2 regions of the Halobacillus sp. Marseille-Q1614 genome follow, and region 2 is predicted to be linked to the other one. Evidence: riboswitches for the same ligand, from Rfam matches in the RefSeq annotation. Region 2 holds a riboswitch; the other holds the start of a gene.
The links. Region 2 has a riboswitch for preQ1 ahead of queC (7-cyano-7-deazaguanine synthase QueC). Riboswitches for the same ligand answer to the same signal wherever they lie in the genome.
Positions count from the first base shown of each region.

Region 1: it holds a riboswitch for preQ1, as region 2 does, so the genes downstream of both, queF (preQ(1) synthase) here and queC (7-cyano-7-deazaguanine synthase QueC) in region 2, are expected to answer to the same signal.

Region 1 is NZ_CADDWH010000001.1:3,181,401-3,193,031, reverse strand. It holds gene modA (molybdate ABC transporter substrate-binding protein) at 1-738, opposite strand, end outside; gene HUS26_RS16060 (M50 family metallopeptidase) at 825-1,481, shown strand; gene HUS26_RS16055 (YjcZ family sporulation protein) at 1,577-1,678, shown strand; gene HUS26_RS16050 (hypothetical protein) at 1,788-2,039, shown strand; gene HUS26_RS16045 (hypothetical protein) at 2,072-2,260, opposite strand; gene aldA (aldehyde dehydrogenase) at 2,392-3,843, shown strand; gene queF (preQ(1) synthase) at 3,879-4,376, opposite strand; PreQ1 riboswitch class I at 4,510-4,557, opposite strand; gene acsA (acetate--CoA ligase) at 4,804-6,513, shown strand; gene HUS26_RS16025 (lysine N(6)-hydroxylase/L-ornithine N(5)-oxygenase family protein) at 6,871-8,175, shown strand; gene HUS26_RS16020 (type 1 glutamine amidotransferase domain-containing protein) at 8,269-8,784, shown strand; gene HUS26_RS16015 (DUF3891 family protein) at 8,904-9,668, shown strand; gene HUS26_RS16010 (LysM peptidoglycan-binding domain-containing protein) at 9,711-11,000, opposite strand; gene tadA (tRNA adenosine(34) deaminase TadA) at 11,089-11,559, shown strand; RNA gene ffs (signal recognition particle sRNA large type) at 11,625-11,631, shown strand, end outside.
Region 2 is NZ_CADDWH010000001.1:2,165,986-2,177,616, forward strand. It holds gene HUS26_RS10985 (GNAT family N-acetyltransferase) at 1-233, opposite strand, end outside; gene HUS26_RS10990 (GNAT family N-acetyltransferase) at 246-788, opposite strand; gene HUS26_RS10995 (class D sortase) at 813-1,427, opposite strand; gene HUS26_RS11000 (DUF6612 family protein) at 1,561-2,514, opposite strand; gene HUS26_RS11005 (efflux RND transporter permease subunit) at 2,955-6,002, opposite strand; PreQ1 riboswitch class I at 6,373-6,417, shown strand; gene queC (7-cyano-7-deazaguanine synthase QueC) at 6,501-7,163, shown strand; gene queD (6-carboxytetrahydropterin synthase QueD) at 7,165-7,632, shown strand; gene queE (7-carboxy-7-deazaguanine synthase QueE) at 7,625-8,356, shown strand; gene HUS26_RS11025 (YqaE/Pmp3 family membrane protein) at 8,381-8,548, opposite strand; gene HUS26_RS11030 (phosphatase PAP2 family protein) at 8,564-9,265, opposite strand; gene HUS26_RS11035 (M55 family metallopeptidase) at 9,597-10,421, shown strand; gene HUS26_RS11040 (ABC transporter permease) at 10,433-11,365, shown strand; gene HUS26_RS11045 (ABC transporter permease) at 11,367-11,631, shown strand, end outside.

The DNA of each region.
Region 1 (11,631 bases), 1.0 Mb from region 2:
CTGGGCTTCCTCACTGTTTAGGTAATCGACAAATTTCTCAGCTTCTTCCGGATGGCTGCTTGACGTTGTGATCGCCGCTGGATAGATAATCGGATCGTGAATTTCTTCACTAACCTCTGCTAAAACTTCGACTTGATCTGAAATCTTGGCATCACTTTGATAAACTATTCCATAATCCGCGTTCCCTGAAGCGACGTAAGTAACCGTCTGGCGGGCATCATTAGAATAAACAAAATGACCGTTCCATGCTTCCCATTTTCCGATGGATTGTATGGACTGCTTCGCGTATCGGCCGATAGGGGCGCTCTCTGGTTCGCCAATCGCTATTTGATCATTTGGACCAAGCTGTAAATTTTCTAAAGCAGATACGTTTGCTTGTTTTTCTTTTGGTGCAATAAGAACGAGCTTATTTCCTGCTATATTGTTTAGGCTGTCTGCTTTAATATGCTCATTCTTTAGCAGCCAGTCTGTCCACCGTTCGTTAGCGGAAATATAAATATCGACAGGCGCTCCCCGGTGGATTTGCTGTGCCAGTTTGCCAGAACTGCTAGTATTGAGGGAAAACGACAAATCAGAATCCTTTTCTTCATATGTATTTATGATCTCTTCCATCGCTTCCTGAAGACTCGAAGCTGCGGAAATAGTGAGATTCACTTCAGCCTTTTGCTCGTTGGACGTGGAACACGCAGTAAGTATGAACAAGAAAATGAAACATAAAGGGAAAGTTTTCGTAAACATAATAGATGCTCCTAATAATGGGTTACATCAAATTATATGGGTCTCTGACTTTTTAGTAAAATAATAACAAGGTGAGGTAGCCTTCTATGAAACTACAAATTATTATCAGCTTAATTTTAGCATTTATATTAACGCAGGCGCCGATTGTTGGAAAATACTTCGCAATGGTCAATACGATGATTCATGAAACGGGCCATTCGCTTATGGCGTTAATTACCGGTGGAAATGTGAAGAATATCTCTCTATTTCCTAACACTTCCGGAGTGACGATGACTGGGCACTCCTCGTGGGGGAGCCAGTTCTTAACCAGTTTGTCCGGCTATTTATTCGCTTCTTTTATGAGCTATTTATTTTTTTATCTGATTACTAAAGGGAACTATCGCTGGATGGTTTATCTTTTGCTCGGCTTTTTAGTAATTAACTTGATCTTCTGGGTGAGAAACGGATACGGGATTTTTTGGATCATTACGTTTGGAGCAGCGTTTATTTGGCTGTTACGCTCCGGAAATCAGACATTGATTCAATACGTGCTCGTATTTATCGCTTCCCTTGTACTGATCGAAGCGGTAACCAGCGCATTTGAAATTATGTGGCTGAGCTTCTTCTCTCCACACCAGGCCGGTGACGCAGCGAACCTGGCCCGATTAACCGGTTTTATCCCTGCTTTACTGTGGGGTGTGTTATTTTTTGTCCAGGCCCTTTATTTTGCCTGGATTTCCCTGCAAAGAGTTTTTCTCGTGTAGAAATTATTTTTCATCGGAAAAAATCCGCTATAGCCCTTACTTTCATTTAGTTCCTACATATTGTAGTAAAGAAAGTTATGAGAGGGGGTTAGATGATGAGCGGTGGATACGGCGGAGGTTTCGCCTTACTAGTTGTTTTGTTCATTTTGTTGATTATCATCGGTGCGGCATACGTAGGCGGTGGCTACGGATTTTAGAAAGCGGGGAATTCTCCTCGCTTTTTATTTTGTACATAATAAAGTTTTACTCAAGATAATAAGGGTATATAGAAAACAGACGAATTGTGAGACTTTTGGAGGGGACAAGATGAATTTAAAGGAAAGACTTGTAAGCCATGGATATGATAATATTGATATTTTATTAATTGATGAGGAGAAGAACCAGGAGACGGTGCCAGGTATCTCCCTCAATAAAGTAACAGATTTAGAGTATAAGCTTTATCTGGAGCCGGACTCCTTAAAGTATGATCTCGATAAGGACAATCCTTATTTTACGGCCCGGCAGAAAAGTGAAGAAGGGGCTTCAAAAGAAGTCAAAGGGTTTATATTGGAATGGTAAAAAGTCTCTTTCTTAAAAGAGGCTTTTTTTTATTACTTCTTGTTCCTCTTTCTTCTTTCTCTGCGATCAGCCCAGCCTCCTACCATCAGCAGGATTCCAGAGACGAAGAGCATGGCGGCAACCATTGGATTGCTGATCGTTACAGCCAGTATAAGAGCGGCGATTATGTTCGCGATCCCTACTGCCCCTAAGATATAAAACATTTGATTTTCTTTTTTCATAGGCTGTACCTCCTTTTTGTTAATTATAACGAAAGCGCGTCCTGAAATGAAACCAGCGCGTTCATTGGTTTATAAAATGGAAAGAAGAGGAACAACTCTTGTGTAACAAAGTATTCAAGGAGGAATTTCTTTTGATTACCCATCAATTATATATCAATGGTGAATATACCGAATCCAGCGGGAATGAATGGTTGGATATTTTGAACCCATCTACTGAAGAAGTTATCTCACGTACACCAAAAGGAACAAAAGAAGACGTGGATCGTGCTGTTCAAGCAGCCTTTGAGGCCCAAAAAGGCTGGGAACACACTCCCAATATTGAAAGAGGTAAGATTGTGCGTGAATTAGGAGATCAGATGGAAGAGAATCGGGCTACATTCATTGAGCTTCTTCAGCAGGAGCAGGGGAAAGATTATGAACTGGCCAGCGGTGAAGTCGACCTGGCGATAGATTTTTTCCGTTATATGTCGGAATGGGCACGCCGTATTGAAGGAGATGTCGTACCGAGTGACCGTCCGAATGAGCACATCTATATCCATAAAAAACCAATCGGTGTTGTAGCAGGAATTGTGCCTTGGAACTTCCCTGTGTTTATATTAGCGAGAAAAGTAGCTACAGCTTTAGTTACAGGCTGCACGATTGTGTTAAAGCCGAGTCAGCAGACTCCAAATACAGCTATGGAATTTACAAAGCTGATCGATAAAATGGATGAGCTGCCAAAAGGGGTCTATAATGTAGTGACAGGTACGGGCTCTGAAATTGGAAACGCACTGGCTTCCCACAAAAACGTAGCGATGATTTCTATGACAGGAAGTGTCGCAGCAGGTACGAAAGTGATGGAAGCAGCCGCTCAAAATATTACAAAAGTTAACCTGGAACTTGGAGGTAAAGCGCCGGCGATTGTTACAGCCAATGCGGATTTAGACGTTGCGGTTGAAAGCATTCAGACTTCCCGCCTTGCGAACAACGGCCAAGCCTGCACGAATGCGGAGAGAGTGTACGTCCATGAAAGCATTGCGGATGAGTTTGTGGACCGCTTAAGAGAATCATTTGAACAGCTGAAAATAGGGGATCCAAATGAGAATAAAGACGTCGATGTCGGCCCGCTTGTCAGCCAGGACCGTTTAGAAGAAGTAGAAAGTATGGTGGAAGAAGCGGTAGGAGCAGGTGCTGTGGTCGTTACTGGCGGAGAGCGTGCTGATGTGGAAAAAGGTTATTTCTACAAACCGACGATTATAAAAAATGTCGAACAGGATTCTCCGATTATGCAGGAAGAAATATTCGGTCCTGTTATTCCGATCACTACGTATAAGACGCTGGATGAAGCGATTGAAAAAGGCAATGATACGGAATTTGGACTTTCCTCATCGGTTTATACAGATGACTTAAATGAAGCGATGCGCGTAGTAGACGAGCTAAAATTTGGAGAAACGTTTGTAAACCGTGAGAATTTTGAGGCCGTACAAGGATATCATGCCGGCATGCGCAAGTCAGGACTTGGCGGTACCGACGGAAAATACGGTATGGAAGATTTCCTCGCCACTCAGGTTGTTTATATGCAGTTTAAAAAAGATAAGCAATAAAACAATCCCCTCCTTTAATAGGAGGGGATTACATATTACCGGTTATCAATAGTTTCCGGATACATATCGTGATTCATCATCCGGTAGTCGGCCATTTTTTCGTATTTCGTTCCCGGTTTTCCATAGTTGCAGTAAGGGTCAATGGAGATGCCGCCTCTAGGCGTGAATTTACCCCATACTTCAATGTAGCGCGGATCCATTAATTCAATAAGATCGTTCATCATAGTATTCACGCTGTCTTCGTGGAAATCCCCGTGGTTGCGGAAGCTGAAAAGGTAAAGTTTTAGTGATTTACTTTCTACCATTTTGACATCAGGGATGTAGCTGATATAGATTGTCGCAAAATCGGGCTGGCCTGTTTTAGGACATAACGTCGTAAACTCAGGACAGTTGAATTTTACAAAGTAATCACGGTTTGGGTGCTGGTTGTCGAATGTTTCTAATGCTGCTGGGTTATATTCAAATGAATATTCATTGTTCTGACTGCCCAAAAGGGTTAAGTCAGTTAATTGGTCGTCTTTGCGGCCTGGCATGTTCATTCCTCCTGTTATTAAAAAATGGGGCAGGTTTGATTGAAAGTGAGCAGATTCAAAGCCCATTTAGAGTGCAAGTAAATCCAATAAAAAACCGCCTCCCTAAGGAAGCGGTGAATCTTGCGTTTCGCTTTTAGCCTTAGTTTTTTATAGAGGGTTTATTGCTAAGAACCTCTTTTGTATGAGCAAGTTCATTATAGGTAGTAGAACGTGTAAAAGTCAATCACAGAGGGTGGAATAAGAACTAATTATGTAAAAAATTAGTTCTTTCACTTTAAAAGTGAAGCGTTTTCTACTAAAATAAGAAGTAATTCACGAAATATTTCGAATAAAATTGTAGAAAACAGCTCTGTATTTGTAGAATAAGCAGGGCTATTTTCAGGATTTGTGAGAAACCGTTTACAAAAATCTTATATGAGGTGATTCAATGGATATGCAGCCAATCACAGCAAGAGCGGGAAAACACAACTTAGAAAATTATGAAGAAATGTACAAGAACTTTAAATGGGATGAAGTCAAAACGGAATTCAGCTGGAGTGAGACAGGGAAAGTCAACATTGCTTATGAAGCAGTAGATAAGCATGCCGAGAATCCGGACAAAAAGGATCAGGCGGCCCTGATTTATACAGCTCCTAATCGTGAAGAAGTGTTAACATTTGACCAATTGAAGCGTCAAAGTAATCAATTTGCTAACGTATTAAAGAAACATGATGTAAAAAAAGGCGACCGTGTCTTTTTATTTATGCATAGAAGCCCGGAGTTTTACGCTTCCTTCCTTGGAATATTAAAAACTGGTGCTATCGCCGGTCCGCTGTTTGAAGCATTTATGGAGCAGGCCGTCCGTGACCGCCTTGAAGACAGTGAGGCCAGCGTACTTATTACGACTCCGGATTTATTAGAGCGTGTCCCTCAGGAAGAGCTTCCTAACTTAGAGAAAATCATCCTTGTCGGTGCGTCTGATCCAGGAAAGCACATCAGCTATGATGAAGAGATGGCGTTTGCATCTGAAGAATTTGAGATTGAGTGGGTAGATCTTGAAGATGGAATGCTTCTGCACTATACGTCAGGCTCTACAGGTAAGCCAAAAGGGGTTTATCATGTCCACAATGCGATGCTGCAGCACTACCAGACAGGTAAATGGGTGCTGGATTTAAAAGAAGATGATGTGTACTGGTGTACAGCTGACCCAGGATGGGTAACTGGAACTAGTTATGGAATATTTGCTCCTTGGCTTAATGGTGTCACTAACGTGGTTCGCGGAGGACGCTTCAGCCCGGATGATTGGTATGGCACAATTGCCAATCAGAAGGTAAGCGTATGGTACTCTGCCCCGACAGCATTTAGAAAAATGCTGAGCGCCGGAGAAGAAACGGCTAAGCAGCATGATCTGTCCTCCTTAAGACACATTCTTAGCGTCGGAGAGCCGCTTAATCCGGAAGTTATTACTTGGGGGCTTAAAGCCTTTGATTTGAGAATTCATGATACGTGGTGGATGACAGAGACAGGCGGTATGCTGATCTGTAACTATCCAGCTGTAGATATCCGACCTGGTTCTATGGGTAAACCTTTCCCTGGAATTGTAGCGTCGATCGTAGATAATGAAGGAAATGAACTTCCTGCCAATCAGATGGGGAACCTGGCGATTCGTGAAGGCTGGCCTTCCATGATGAGAGCCGTTTGGAACAACCCTGGTAAATACGAAAGCTATTTCATTAATGGCTGGTATGTATCTGGTGACAGCGCCTATAAAGATGAAGAAGGGTATTTCTGGTTCCAGGGTCGTTTAGATGATGTAATTAACACATCCGGTGAGCGAGTCGGCCCATTTGAAGTCGAAAGTAAGCTGATTGAACATGAAGCCGTTGCTGAAGCTGGTGTAATCGGGAAGCCTGACCCTGAAAGAGGGGAAATCATCAAAGCGTTCATTACGCTTCGTGATGGATATAGCGAGTCAGATGAACTTCTCGAAGAAATTCGCCAGTTCGTGAAAAAAGGATTGAGTGCTCACGCAGCGCCGCGGGAAATTGAAATTAGGGATACGATTCCTAAAACACGAAGCGGTAAGATTATGCGTCGTCTCCTCAAGTCCTGGGAGCTTGGGCTGCCGACAGGAGATACATCTACACTCGAAGAATAAGACTAAGCGCACAGCTTCTTACGCTGTGCGCTTTCTTTTTGTCTAGGAAATTATAAAATTCCAAGCTGTGGATATATGTGTTTAAAAGAGCAACATCCAGCTCCAGCGCCCAGACACTCGCGTCATAAGTAATCCGGCCTGCTAAAAGGGAAGGCCGCCTTCCTCCGGCCGTTTTGCTTATGCGTTTCGTGTCTACCAGGGCACTTTAAGCCTTTGTTCTGTCGTTTCACGTGAAACATATCGCGATTATCCTATCCCTCGTTTGTGCTAATATAGAAATTACATAGGAAAAAGCTGCGCTAGACATCAGGATTTTGAACATAATAGAAGGAGCAGCGCCAAAAGGAAGTGAAGAACTTGTCGAAACCATTATACGACGTCATTGGGATTGGGATTGGTCCATATAATTTAGGACTGGCCGCATTATTGGATCAGACCGACTTAAAAGGAATATTTTTTGATGAAACTCCAGAATTCAACTGGCACCCGGGAATGCTTATCGAAAAGATGGACTTACAGGTGCCGTTTATTGCCGATTTAGCTACATTTGCAGACCCTAAAAGCCCTTATACATTTATGAACTACTTATATGAACATAATCGGATGTTTCCTTTTTTCTTTCATCAGCATTTTAAAATTCCGCGACAGGAATACAACGATTACCTACAGTGGGTCGCCGGACAGCTGGATGACATTTATTTCCATCATCAGGTCATTGATGTGATTGATCATCCGGAAGCTTTTTATGAAGTGGTTACGAAAGAGATCGATACGGGAAGAAGAAAAAGCCATTTTGCTAAGCACGTGGTCATGGGAACAGGAAGCAAACCGCTTATTCTTGATGGAATGGATGGCCTGCCAGAAGAAGATGTCATTCACACGAGCCGTTATATGTATGAAAGGGAACAGCTGCTTCACGCAAAAGATGTAACCGTGGTAGGTTCCGGGCAGAGTGCGTTAGAAATATTATTAGATTTGTTAGAAGAACAAAGACGTAATGATATGAAACTGACGCTGCTTTCAAGAACAGGCGGGCTGTTTCAACTGGATCAGGCGAAGTTTGCCCAGGAGTTTTTCACCCCGGAATATGTCGATTATTATCATTCATTAAGCTTTGAGCAGAGGCAGAAAAACCTGGAGACGCTTGGCGCACTGCGAAAAGGAATTGACCCTGATACCCTGACCCGTCTTTATACGAACTTGTACCACAAAACCGCCGGAGGACAGGACAGCCGCGTGACGATTAATCCTATGACCGAGGTGAAATCGATCGAGAAAAGCAGCAGCGGGTATAAGCTTCACTGTGAACAATGGCAGGAGGAACTGGAATATACGTATCAGACGGAGAAAGTGATTTTGGCGACTGGGTATAAGCCGCATATCCCTGAATGGTTTATGGAACGATTTAAAGACAAGATCGAATGGGATGATGAAAAAGCGTATAAAGTCACCCGTGATTACCAGCTCGTTTTTAAAGAACCGCGCAGCCGCCACTTTTTCACACTGACGAATCTCGTTCCTTCTCATGGAGCAGGGGCAACGAATTTAGGATTATCTGTTCAGCGGAATGTGCATATTATTAATACGATTGCTGGTAAAGAGTTGTACAAAAACCAGGAGCAGACCGCATTTCAGACTTTTTCTATGCAAAATTACACGTAAAAGGTGGCCGTATTGAAATGTTTAATTTTGCCACATGGGGGAACATAACTTCTGTGACTTTATTAAACAAATCAATCAAGGAGTGGTACCGATATGAGTAAGATTGCATGTGTTATGACTTCCATGTTTGAAGATGTAGAGTATACTCAGCCTGCCGACGCTTTTTCAACACAAGGCCATGAAATAACTACTATTGAATGGGAAGCGGGTAAAGAAGTTAAAGGTAAACAGGGAGAAACAACTGTAACGATTGATAAATCCATTGATGATGTACAGCCGCAGGATTTTGATGCGCTGTTTATTCCAGGTGGATTCTCTCCGGATCAGCTGCGCGGGGATGAGAAATTTGTTAAATTTGCAAAGCACTTTATGGATGAGAAAAAGCCTGTATTTGCTATCTGTCACGGACCACAACTGTTAATTACAGCAAAAACATTAGAAGGCCGTACAGCCACCGGCTTCAAATCGATTGCTGTCGATATGGAGTATGCCGGAGTGAACTTTAAAGACGAGGAAGTTGTCGTATGCGGGGATCAGCTTGTCACAAGCCGCCAGCCTGATGATCTTCCAGCCTTTAACAGTGAAGCTCTAAAACTGTTAAATAAATAAAGCTGTCCTATCCTATAAGGAAGAAAGCCGCTAAGGATCAGCCTCCTTGGCGGCTTTTGTTTATAGAGTAAAGTTCAACTATAATATAATTATTACGAGTTTTAGCAGGGGTGTTATCGATGATTGTAAACGAGCAGGAGAACCACTTTTTAATGATTGCTCAGCATGATCATGCATTGGTTTCCGGAGAGATCGTCCTTCACTGGAGGAATAAGTTCTTGCTTCGTTCTAAACTGCGTGAAGAAGCTGACTGGGCGATTTCCCAGCATGACCGGGCGTGGATTCCTCTGGATCAATCGCCGTTATGGAATGATGAGAAGCAGCGGCCTTATTCCTTTGTCGATTATCCAGTCGAAGAAAAATTGAAGGCTTATCAGCAGGGGATTCAAGAAGTCGCTGATCGGTCTTATTATGCAGGGATTTTGTGCAGCAATCACTATCAGTCGTTTTTTTCAAAAGACAGTGACGACCCATTGGTTCTTCGTTTTCTTAAAGAAGAAGAAGAGCGGTGCCGCAAACTGGCTAAAAAGATGAAGATGGAGGTCCCGCCGGATATTTATCAGCTCCACTTTGATCGGCTTCAGTTTTGTGATGATATATCTCTTTATGTGTGTATGCAGGAGCCCGGTATTGATAAAGAAGATGAAATCAAATGGTTTAAAAATGGATTCCGCCAGAAATTTGATGGAGCTCCAAACGGAATTATGCCTAAATGGCCGGATCCAATGCACGTAACACTCGATCCATTTCCATTTGAGCATCCGTTTAATGTACGCATCCCATACCGCCTGGTCAACAAAGAAGATATTAAAAACAAAGGCCTTACCGATGCTTACCAGGAAGCAGACGTCCATGAGCGGGAAGTAAGGTTTATTCCCGAGTAAGATAAAAAGACAGCCCTGGTATAAAAGGCTGTCTTTTTAAGTTTACTCATTTTTTACGATATTGAATTGGCTGTTTAAAAGTTCCCAGTTTTGCGGGAAGGAGAGCCCGAGCTTCCAGTAGCTAATGCCTTTTAAATTCAATTCCCTGATTAAATCAAACTTCGCCTGAATCGAACGGGCATCTTCAAACCATACTTCATGCTCTTTTCCTTCTCCATCGGTGTATGTGAAAAACGGGGCTTGAGCTTTCTGGTCATAAGAGATCGCTACATTATTTTCACGTGCGATTTGAATGGCTTGCTGAGGACTGATGGCTCTTGCGAATTCGCCCCCTGGTACAAAAGGCAAGGTCCAGTCGTAGCCATATAAATTCTGGCCGAGTAAGATTTTTTCAGGCGGTATAACGGTCACGGCATAGTCGACGACTTTTCGTACCTGATCAATTGGAGAAACAGCCATTGGAGGACCGCCGCTGTAGCCCCACTCATATGTCATTAATACAACAAAGTCTACGATCTCCCCGTGTGCTGCGTAATCGTGGGCTTCATACCACTGCCCCACCTGTTCGCCGCTCGTTTTAGGGGCCAGGGCCGTAGATAAAAGCAGTCCTTCGCTTGAAAGCCGCTGTTTCGCTTTTCTTAAAAATTGATTATAATTTTCTCCTAAGTCAGCGGGCAGGAATTCAAGGTCAAAGTGAATGTCGAGAAACCCGACCTGCTTGGCTGTCTGGACAATATTGTCGAGCAGGTTGTTCTGGAACTGTTCATCGGTTAAAATCTGCCGGCCGAGCTCATCACTGAAACCTTCATCTGTTAAGTTAGTGACCACCATCATTAAAGCCGCTCCGTTAGCCTGTGCAATTTGTTTGAAATCATCGAGTGGAGGCGCCTGCAGGGAAGCATCTGTTTGAATCCGGTAACTAAAAGGAGCCAAGTAACTTAAATAAGGAGCCCTTCTTTGAGCCGCTGTCTGCAAGGCTTCTGAAACTTCCCCTCCAAAAGGCTCGATATAGGCATTTGTGGTAATATCGGTCTTAGGAGCCTGTGGAATATAAAGTCTGAAACCGACAGGCAGTACAGCTCCCGGCTGCAGCTGATTCACCTGGATCAGCTGTTCCACAGTGGTGCCGAATCTTCTTGCAACCTCGAATAAGCTGTCACCGGGCTGAACAAAATAAAACTGGCCGATAATCGGAATGACGAGCGCCTGGCCAATGACTAAATTGCCGGGGGTCTCCAGCTCGTTTGCTTCAATAATACTATTTGGTGTCGTTTCATATAGGTTAGCAATGGAATAAACAGATTCACCCTGTGCGACTACATGGATCTGCATGTAAGACACTCCTTCCTCAACTATAATGAATATATGAAACGTCTCCGTTCATTTATACGAAATCGATGAAAAAAGGGAGGAGGATTTTATGAAAGAAAAAGATCAATCTTATATGAAATTAGCGATAGAAGAAGCCAAAAAGGCCCAGGCGATCGGTGAAGTTCCCATTGGAGCGGTGATTGTACATAATGATGAAGTCATTGCCAGCGGGTATAACCTGAGAGAATCTTCCCAGCTGGCCTCATCCCATGCAGAATTTATAGCGATTGAAAAAGCAAATCGGGCGATCGGAAGCTGGAGGCTTGAAGACTGCACGTTATATGTGACGCTTGAACCTTGCCCGATGTGTGCGGGGGCGATTGTTCAATCACGGATTCCAAGAGTGGTGTATGGGGCCGCGGATCCTAAAGCCGGCTGTGCCGGGACGTTAATGAATTTGCTTGTAGAAGAGCGGTTTAACCACCAGTGCGACGTGACCGCCGGAGTAATGGAGGAAGAATGCGGCGGATTGCTGACTTCTTTTTTCAAAGAACTGAGGGAAAAGAAGAAAAGGAAATGAAATGGTAATTATTTATAAAATCTTATGATTGCATTTTTCGATAAAACTCGCTATACTTAGAAATACCGTGCT
Region 2 (11,631 bases):
ACAAGGAACCTTAAGTCTTCACGCTTTAAAAACCGGATATGGGCATGCCTAATATTGGCTTCTGTCTCTTCTTCTGTTTGTTCATGGTGGGCAAAAGGAAGCCAAGGCTTTAATTCATTTCTGGAAGCTTGAATGGACTCGTATACAGCCCTGCCATCCCCTGGCTTGGGCATCCGAATCAGCAGCCTCTCTGTTTCAAAATGATCTGGGAAATCAAGAAGTATTGAATCCATTTATTTATCTCCTTACTCGTCTTCTGGGTTTATTAACGCAAGCATTTGGTGGTCTTCCCACTTGCCGTTAATTTTCACATTTTTCCTGGCAATCCCTTCTTTATGAAAACCTGCTTTTTCTAAGACTCGGATGGACGCAATATTCCGGGGCATAACTCCTGCTTCAATTCTATGTAACTGCAATTCTTTAAAAGCGTACTCCACAATTAGCTCTACTGCTTCAGTCGCAAATCCGTGGCCATTATGTTTTTGGTCGATAAAATATCCGACAAAGGCTCCCTGAAGAGATCCCCGCAGAACTTGAAAGAGGTTGATCGTCCCTGCTAATTGGTCATCCTCCTGCTTAAAGATACCGAAATAATAGCCATCGTCCTTCAGCATTTCTTCATGAAAGTCCTTAATCCGGCTTCTTTGTGTATCCTCAGAGTAAAACTCATCTCCCCGCTCCATGGAAAACTTTTCAAAAAAAGCACGATTGTCACGCTGAAATACGGCCATATCTTTTGAGTCTTCCACCTCGAGCGGTCTAATATAAACTTTCTTTCCTTTTAACATAGTCTCTCTCCCTTCATTGTTCCGCTACATTTCTGATGTCTTAACTAATTCAGACTCAATAATATAGCGATCCGGTGCATTCCCTAAAAACTCAAATGGATAACAGGTTGTTAAAGTAAGAGTAGGTTCTTCTTTATCAACGACAACAGAGCGGTCATCAGCATCAGTAATCCATATTTTCTGAATTTCATATTCATATCTCTTTCCTTCAAACTCGAGAAATAAAGTGTCTCCTTCAGCTACGTTTTTCAACTCGGAGAAAACCGTATCCCTATGCCCGCTCAATACGGTATGCCTCTCTTCTTCCGGAGTCGTCGTCCATTCGCTGACATACATTCCTACACCCTGTTGTAACGTATCATCGTCAGCACCCCAGTACGTTCTATAACCCTTTTCAAGCTTTGGAATAACCAGTCTTCCAACCTGTTCCCCCTTAGTTAAACGATCAATTTCATCACTCATCTTACTGGGAACTTGAGGCGCCGTTGTACCTTCTGCTTTATCTGGACCTTCTCTTTTTTTTATCGGTTCTTCACTTGTTTTTTCAGAGGACTCTTGCCACTCTTGGAGCTCTTCTTCAGGGACAGATTCCACCGCCTGACTGCTCTTCCACCACTGAAACCCATAATAACTGACCATGAAAACACCAAGGGCTATTATGATAAGAGATACCTTTTTCACATTCGTTCACCTCACTTCCTTTTATCTTACAATAAATAGGAAAAAGCCGCATACCCTTATGCGGCTTTTTTCTTATAAAATTAATTATGACTTAAGAGACACTCGGCTTTCTGCTTTTTAAAAAGAAGACAAATGCTCCCCCAAGCATCAAAGCAAGACCGGTAAGTGCAAGAGTCGGATATGGTGTGGCTGTATTCGGAAGTTCTCCCCCTTCCATAGCGCCGCTCTCCATTTCCTCAGGAATCATGTCATCCATAGGTACAGCTGAAGAAATTACTTCTTCAGGTACAGTAATTTTACCGACTCCATTGAAATTATCCATCGTCATATGCATATTCAGTACAGTATTTGTGGTCTCGCCTTCCATATTCATCTCCATGTCCATATCCATCATAAGCTCAGTCATATAATAATTTTCTTTATTTATCGTCACTTCGTAATTGATATTGTTAATCGTCATTTGGTTCATAAGCTCACTCATCATAGCGGAAGACTCACCTTCTGGCATCATCGAACCAAGCATCTGCTGGGAAGCCTCCATAATAACTTCCCCATCACCTTCATATGTTAACAGATAAGTGCCCCCCTGATCTTCAACACTCATCTCCTTACCCAGCGCTTCCGCCTGGTCCATCTGCTGGTCGACCATTCCCATTCCTGCCATTTCGCTTAATGAATTGCTTAATTCATCCGGCAGTTTGATCCAGCCTTCCACAGGATCCTCCTGGAAGAAACCTTTCTCTGTAAAATAGGACTCTACGCTGACTTCGCCCTGGTCAGGAATAGTAGTAGTAACCACTTGATGCATGGCAAGAGGATTGACAGTAATATCAGCATCTGACTGTGAGGATAAAGTAACGGTTTCACCGCTCATATTCATCGTCTGCTCCATCTGCATTTGAGTAGAATAACTTTCAAGCTGGGCCATAGCTTCATTTGACTTCTGCAAAACTTCCGTCGCACCCATTTCCGCTGCGGAAAAATGAGCTGGTGCTGCTAACAATAAGACTGCAGCAAAAGCAATTGAGGTTAATCTCTTAAACATTTAAACACTCCTGTTATTTTTATTGCAAAACAAATAGAGTGATAACGTACAACTATGTAGTGACTTGCTGACTGGAAGGCCGCATCTTCCATTCATTTTACTAATTCCTTTGTTCCCTTTCTAGTTATTACTAAACATATTTCTTCTATATTTGATATTTTTTTACAAAAAATAAGGACTTAATAATTGGTTAATTAATCACGATATACTTTTTCTAATCAACTAATGGAATCTTATTGGGATCCCTTAGAAAATCAAATATAATTTCAATTTGCTTATATGTATTTCTTTTTAAAGACATCCGGCAAATCATCCCCTACCTGATTTTTATCAGGCTGACTGCCCGTGCTTCTGACTACATAATAATGTGTCTACAGCTTTAAATGTTTCACAAACTTGGAAAAAGCGAAAATGCAGAATATGCACTTTCGCTTTTTTAGTTAACTGGCTGATTCGGTCTCTTTAATAACCGGTTCTTTAGTTTTTCTCCTTTTCCAAAAACGAAAACGAATGTTACTAAACAAGCGATAGACCGCCGGAATAAGTAATAAAGTAATAACCGTGGCGAACATCAGACCGGAAATAATTACCGTCGCCATTGGTGCTTGATAGTTTCCTGCTGATCCAGTGGCTATCGCAAGAGGAAACATCCCGGCTGCGGTAGTTAATGTTGTCATAAAGATAGGACGGATTCTATTTTTTCCTGCTTCAACGAGGGCCTCTTCCACTGGAAGCCCTTGGGTGCGAAGCTGATTTGTCCGGTCAATATAAAGAATTGCATTGTTTAAGACGATTCCTATTAACATGATAACACCCATTCCGGACATGATGCTCAGTTCTCTTTGGGTAACGACTAGACCGAGGATCACTCCTACGATGGTCATTGGTATAACAGACATCACGATAAGCGGATGAGCTAAGTGGTTAAATTGGACCGCCATAACTAAGTAAACAAGGAATATGGCAATTCCAAGTATTATGATCATTTCCTGAATGAGCTCTTGCTGCTGTTCTAAATCTCCAGTAACCGATAGAGTGTACCCTGCTGGTGCTTCATAATCATCAATTAAATTCTGGACTTCGCGATTAACGGTACCTAGATCTGTATTTTCTATATCAGCTGAGACAGTGACAAACCTTTCACTATCCAAATGCTTAATTTCATTTGGTGCTTCAACTTCCCTTAATTCTATAAAAGTGGAAAGATTCTTTTCCCCTTCTGAAGTAATTACTTCCATATCCAAAAGTTCTGATTGAGAAGCAGTGTTCTCTTCCCATTTCACTACAATCGGGATATTCTCTTCTTCTATACTCATTTCGCCAGCCGGCATCTGAGCCATGGACTGTTCAATATACTGCCTGACTTGGCCGTTCGTAAGTCCAGCGCCTGCAATAGCTGCTTCTTTTAAAACAATTTCCTGTTCAATGGAGGTCCTTTCATTAGAACTGGATACTCCTACGATTCCTTCAATACTCTCTAAGTCTTTCATAAAATCTTCACTTATCGTCTGCAGTTCTGCAAACTCTTCCCCTTTAATATTAACTTGGACGGGGTAAGCAGAGCCTCCAGACATAGCACTTTGAACAGAGTTAATTGGTAAGGAGTCTTCTAACTCCCTTAGGGAACTTAAAATATTCTCATTTACTTTTTCTTGTTCAACCGTAATGTCGTTTCCTTTTGTCATATTAATGATGGAGTAAAACATACCTCCGCTATCAATTAAATAGTTTGTTTCAACGTCCTTTACATTCGACAATTCCCTATTTATTTCCTGAGCAATTTTTTCTTTGTCTTGATTGGTAAGTCCCATGTCTAGATCGACCATCAGCTCCGTATAGCGATTAAATACATCAGGCATAATCGTCATTGGTATTTTAGTGACAAGCGTAAGCGAACCTGCAAACATGATCGTAAAGATAGAGATGACGGCAAAGCTGTACCTTTTCTTTTTTACTACCCATGAAACCATTCGGCCATATCCGTTTATCAATTTACCTTCTCGCTGTACTCCTTTTGATTGAGGAAGCCTTAAATATTTCTCGGAAAGAGAAGGGATCACAGTAAAGGAAACGATAACTGAACTAATGAGGGTAATGGCCACGACGACAGACAGCATAATCATAAAAGTACCCATCTCTCCGCCAAGCAATCCTATCGGCACAAATACCACTATCGTGGTAAGCATGGATGCTAATACAGCTGTTCCAACTTCCTTTGTTCCTTCTAGAACCGCTTGGATATTCTGTAACCCTTGTTCCTTTTTCCTATAGATGGATTCAAGAATAACGATCGAAGAGTCAACCATCATCCCTACCCCTAACCCTAGGGCAATCAATGTAAGCATGTTAAAACTGTAGTCAAGCAGCCACATCGAAGCAAAAGTCAATAGAATCGATGTGGGAATCGTGAGTCCAATTATAAAGGTTGCTCGAATATTTCTAAGGAACAGCAAAAGAATAATGATCGCTAAAATTCCACCTATGAGAATATTAGAAGTCACGCCATCCAGAGATTCTTCTACATAATCCGCCTGGGCAACAATTTCATTTACTTCCAAGCCTTTGACTAATCCTTCGTCTTTCATTTCTTGGACTTCTGCCCGCACTGCTTCTGTCATTTCAATCTGTGTGAAATCAGAGGTACGGCCGATTTGTAAAAAAATGAAATCGCTTGATCCATTCTTATAAACGAAAGAAGCATTCTTTACTGGCTGAAGGGAGACTTTTGCCAGCTCACTTAGTTCGACAGATCCGGTTTCAATAGGAATTTGAATGTTTTCTACTTCCTCCACACTCTCAAGCTGGGTATTCCAGCGGAGTGTGGGAGATTCTTCTTCCTCACTTAACTCGCCTAAGGTTAATTCCTGGTTAGATTCCTCAATCGCCCCAACGATCTGTTGAAGATTCAGGCTGTTTTTAGCTGCTTCATCACGGTTAAACTCAATCGTTAATTCGTTTTCAGCAGCACCCGAAAGTGAAACATCGCGGACTTCAGATAAACCTTCCAGTCTCGGCTTTAGTACATCTTCTGCAAAAGTGGTAACCTGCTTCATGTCCTCTCCAGATACATCCATGAAAAATTCGTACCCTGTCGTCGTTCCGTATTGTCCGGCTTCCACCTCTTTAATGGCTGAGTTCTCTAAGGCTGCCGCGTTTACTAAGGATTCTACTTCCTTATAAACCTCGTCCCCTTCCCCCTCTTTGAACGTTAACTGGAACGAGCTTCTTCCCATGTTGGTCGTTGAGGTGATTTCCTCCACCCCTTCAATTCCTTGGAGCTGTTGTTCTAAAGGATCGGTTATCGATCGCTCCACTTCGATGGCTGCTGTATCTCCTGCAAGCACCTCTATGTAACCTCCATCCATGGTTACCGAAGGCAAAAGCTCTTTATCCAGCTTAAGTAATGAATAACCTCCCACCATAAGTACCAGCACAACCATTAGACCCACTAAAATCTTTCGTTGAACTATAAACCTTAATAAATTCACAAAGCCCCTCCTCATCCCAAATGATCACTTTAGTTCTACAATTTTACAATTATATAAATACTATGACCTGCCACCCCCTCCTGTTGAATGAAAATCTTGTTCACGTTTGTTACTTTTATCATACTTGCGTTTTCGAGTAATGCTAATGAGCCTGAGACCTATCTTTTATAAGACCACAGACTTATATATGAAAATTTCATCTAAATTAGACTTTCCTTTATTATGGATGTTTAAGGAGGGGCGCGCGGCTTATTAGCGAAAATCAAGAAATACTCCCGAACCTTAATTACAAGCAAACCATCATTTCAATCCCCAAGATTTATGTTATAATAAGCAATAGGATAAATTATTATAAAAGTCTGCGGATCAAGCAGGAGAGGTTCTAGCTACACCCTCTATAAAAAACTAAGGATGGAACTGTACCTGCCTTAGGTGCGGTTTTTTTATGTTTTTTGGGTTAGTAGAATTCTCTTTTTCTTATGAAAGGGGAATTTTTTTATGAAAAATAATAAAGCAGTTGTTGTTTTTAGCGGCGGACAGGACAGTACGACCTGCTTGTTCTGGGCCCTGAAAAAATATGATGAAGTAGAAGCCGTAACATTTGATTATAACCAGCGCCATAACGACGAGATCGAAGTGGCGAAAGAAATTGCGAGTGACCTCAGTGTAAAGCATCATGTGTTAGATATGTCCTTGCTGGGCCAACTCGCTCCTAACGCTTTGACGCGTGAGGATATTGAAGTGAAGGATGGTGAGAACGGAGAGCTCCCAACCACTTTTGTACCGGGACGCAATCATCTTTTCTTATCCTTCGCAGCGATCCTTGCCAAGCAGATTGGCGCTAAACATGTCATTACCGGAGTCTGCGAAACCGATTTTAGCGGCTACCCGGATTGCCGGGATGTTTTTATTAAATCTCTGAATGTAACGTTAAATTTATCCATGGATGATGAGTTTGTTGTTCATACACCTCTTATGTGGCTTGATAAGGCAGAAACATGGGAGCTTGCTGATCAGTTAGATGCTTTTGACTATGTCCGTGAAAATACGCTTACTTGCTACAACGGAGTACGCGGTGAAGGCTGCGGAGAATGCCCGGCTTGTAAGCTTCGTCAAAATGGATTAGAAACTTACCTTAATAGAAAAGCAGAGGTGCAATAACATGTTCGGCTTTACGATCGTAGAGAATCTCCAAAAGATGGACAAAGATATTCAAAAACACGAACTTAGATACCATACCAAGCGTGTTCTTGTCAGCAAAGAGTTTACGTTTGACGCAGCCCATCACCTTCATTGTTATGAAGGCAAGTGTAAGAACCTTCACGGCCATACGTATCGAGTCGTTTTTGGAATCAGCGGTTACACAGATGGTATTGGCTTAGTAATCGACTTTGGAGATATTAAAAAAATTTGGAAAGACCAAATTGAAGTTCACTTAGACCACCGTTACTTAAACGATACGCTGCCTAAGATGAATACTACAGCCGAAAATATGGTCGTCTGGATTTATGAAAAAATGCAGGAAGCTCTTACAGGCGAACGCGAGGATTATCACGTCGAGTTTGTGAAGCTTTATGAAACGCCGACAAGCTACGCAGAAGTCAGACGGGAGTGGATGATCGATGGCTAACAAATTCCCGGTCTTAGAAATATTCGGCCCAACGATTCAAGGAGAAGGAATGGTCGTCGGCCGAAAGACAATGTTTGTCCGGACGGCGGGCTGTGACTATAGCTGTGCCTGGTGCGATTCAGCCTTTACATGGGATGGAAGCGCCAAAGAAGAAGTTCGCCGCATGACGGCGGAAGAAATCGTACGGGAACTTAGAGAGACGGGCGGTAACAAGTTTGATCATGTGACCGTTTCAGGAGGCAACCCGGCCCTTTTAAAAAATCTGCATGAAGTCATCGGCCTGCTTCACGCACAGCAGGTGGAAGTCGCCCTTGAAACCCAGGGAAGCCGATGGCAGGATTGGTTTTTAACGATTGATGATTTGACTATATCTCCAAAGCCCCCCAGCTCCAAAATGGAGACCAACTGGGAAGTGCTTGATGATATTATCGATAAACAAAAAGAAAACAGCCGGCTGTCCCACACGAGCCTTAAAGTAGTGATTTTTGATGAGGAAGATCTCTACTACGCGGAAAAAGTACACGAACGGTACCCGGATGTGCCGTTCTTCCTGCAGGTAGGAAACGATGACCTCGAGGAAGAAGAGCCGGTGCGCCTAGCTTCAGACCTGCTCACTAAATATGAATGGCTGATAGATCAGGTGATGGAGTCAGCTTCATTAAATCACGTAAGAGTTCTCCCTCAAGTGCATGCATTGTTATGGGGTAATAAGCGCGGTGTATAAAAAAAGCCCGGTAGCTGTAAAATGCTACCGGGCTTTTTCCTTATCATAATGGCCTTTTATTATAACTGCTGCATGAATCGCTCCCGGAACAAAAAACAGGGCCGTTAACAGCAAATTCAGTAATGCTTTTCCAATCTGTCCTGTAAATAATACGGCTACCGGCGGTAAAAAGATAGCTAAAATATAAAGCATGCTTAAAAACTCCTTTTATTGTTTTCTTAATTGACGTTTCCTTTGCCTCCACAACATCAGTTCCAAAGCTGTAATACAGATCAGCAGCCAGGAAATTCCGATCGTCAACCCTCCCAGAATATCCGTAAAATAGTGGACGTTTAAGAAGACCCGGCTTAAAGCTATTAAGAGTATCAAAAGGCCTATGCCAATATTAATGGACCATTTAGCCGGCTTTTTTAATGGACTGATAACAATAAGGTAAATCATAAATCCATAAAATACGGATGATCCTGTCGTATGTCCGCTCGGAAAACTATATCCCGTTCCATCATACTGGTCGAGTAATTCCGGCCGATCCCTCGCAAACAAAATTTTCAAACCTTTTGTTAGTACGGAAATCCCTATCATACTAATAGCTAAGTATGCGGCCACCCACTTACTGACTGGGATAAAAAAGATTAAGCCGACAAACAAAATAATCGATAAGATCGTAATTAAAGTAACAGACCCGCCCTCCGTAATCCATCCCATTGCTTCTATGATCCAGGCAGGACTTTTACTTACAATATCTGCGGCCACGATATCAATGGCAAACTTTTCGTTTTCTAATACATCATCAGCCAGTTCTATAAATAAAACTCCGCCGCTTCCGACTGCCAGGAGGCCTATGATAATAGTAAATATGGAGGTTTTGGAGAGATCCGAAACCTTAGTTTCAGAAAATAACACGGTCATCCTCCTTAGGTTGAACGATGCGATAGAATCCTATTCCCCTATTGTCTTACGATCAAACGAGTGTGTTATCTAAAGGATGTCCAGGTTCTTTTTTAGCGAATCTCTTTTCACTTTTGGCATTCCTTCACGCTCTTTCAGCGGTTTCCCTCTCCCTTTCGGCGTTTTCAACATCACTGAAGTGTCGAAAACTCAAGCAATAAGTAAAATACTTTTTCAAAATTAATGTAATTAAAACGTAATATTTTTTTAAAGCAGATTGCCTTTTAAAGGAAATATTGATAAAATTATTAGAAAATTACTAATTTTATACACATCGCAAGGGGGTACATAAATGAAGCTTTACCTTTCCGTTGACATGGAAGGAATCACTGGATTACCGGACGCTACCTTTGTTGATTCAATGAAGCCGAATTACTCAAGGGCTCAAAAAATCATGACAGAGGAAGCGAACTACGTTATCTCTTCAGCTTTAAGTCAAAATGTCAACGAAGTGACGGTCAATGACAGTCATTCCAAAATGAACAATTTACTTATTGAACATATCCACCCGGAGGCTCATTTAATTACAGGGGATGTAAAGCCTTATTCAATGGTACAGGGGCTGGATGAAACATATAACGGAGCATTATTTATCGGGTATCATTCAAGGGCTGATCAGCCAGGTGTAATGTCGCACTCCATGACCTTTGGAGTCCGCAATTTTTATATAAACGATGTCGCTGTTGGGGAGCTTGGGTTTAATGCCTATGTAGCTGGCTATTATGGTGTCCCCCTGATTATGGTCTCAGGAGATGACAGGGTAGCTGAAGAAGCGAAACAACTGATCCCAAATGTGATCACCGCTACTGTGAAGCATTCAATCTCAAGATCAGCCGTAAAAACGTTAACTCCAGTAAAAGCGGGAACGCTTTTGCAGAAAAAAACGGCAGAAGCTATACATAACTTGAAAGACATTCGGCCGTTAACACCGCCTGAGAGGCCGCTGCTTAGAATTGAATTTGCTAATTATGGACAAGCCGAATGGGCAAACCTTATGCCAGGTACAAAAATAGATCCCAATACTACTACTGTCTCCTATCAAGCTAAAGACATATTAGAAGCATATCAGGCTATGCTCGTTATGACAGAGCTAGCGATGCGGACGACTTTTAACTAGGAGGAGCAGGAATGGGAAAATACATATTTAAACGATTTATTCTTATGCTGGTTACAGTATTAATCATAGCTACTTTAACTTTTTTCTTAATGAATCTGCTTCCTGGTTCTCCACTAAATGAAGAACGTTCAACAAACGAAACCGTTCAGCAGAATCTGGAAGCCCACTTTAATCTCGATGAACCTCTCATCGTGCAATACGTTTTATATTTAAAATCCATTGCAACACTGGACTTTGGTCCATCGATTAAGCAGCCGACAGAAACTGTGAATTCCTTGTTGAATCGAGGATTTCCTATTTCAGCTGAGCTGGGAATATGGACGATTCTAGTTGCCCTGGTTTCCGGTATTACACTCGGAGTAGTGGCAGCCTTAAAACACAATGGAATTATCGACTACCTTGCTATGACGCTTGCCGTTCTTGGGATATCGATTCCTAACTTTGTATTAGCAACCATGTTAATTCAGGAATTGGCCGTAAACCGAAATCTGTTCCCCGCAGCAACATGGAGCTCGCCAGCCCATATGGTGCTTCCGATATTGGCACTGGCTACAGGGCCTATGGCTATCATTGCCCGCTTGACTCGTTCAAGCATGCTGGAAACATTAACCCAGGATTACATTAAAACGGCCAGAGCTAAGGGACTTTCACCTTTTAAAGTCGTCGTCAAACACGCACTAAAAAATGCCCTCATGCCAGTTGTGACTATACTTGGCACATTGATGGCCGGAATTTTAACAGGGACGTTCGTTATAGAAAAGATTTTCGCAATCCCAGGGATGGGCAAATATTTCGTCGAAGGTATAAATCAGCGAGATTACCCCGTCATTATGGGAACCACCGTTTTTTACAGTGCTTTCCTTGTCTTCATGCTTTTCTTAGTGGATATTGCTTATGGACTTTTAGACCCTAGAATCAAGTTACACGATGAAGGTGGTGGCTGATATGCTTCCTGTTACTAAAGAGCAAAAGCCCAATTATTCCGAGATCCCGGATGAATGGTTTCGTCCAAAGGAGAAGGATGAGAAGGAAGCTGAATCCGTCGTGCGCCCTTCCCTATCTTACTGGCAGGATGCCTGGCACAGGCTCAGGAAAAATAAGCTTGCTATGTCCGGATTATTTTTCTTAATCTTCCTTGGCATCATGGCGATCTTCGGACCGATCTTTTCGCCTCACTCAGTTTCCCACCAGGTGCTGGCGAACCAGAATC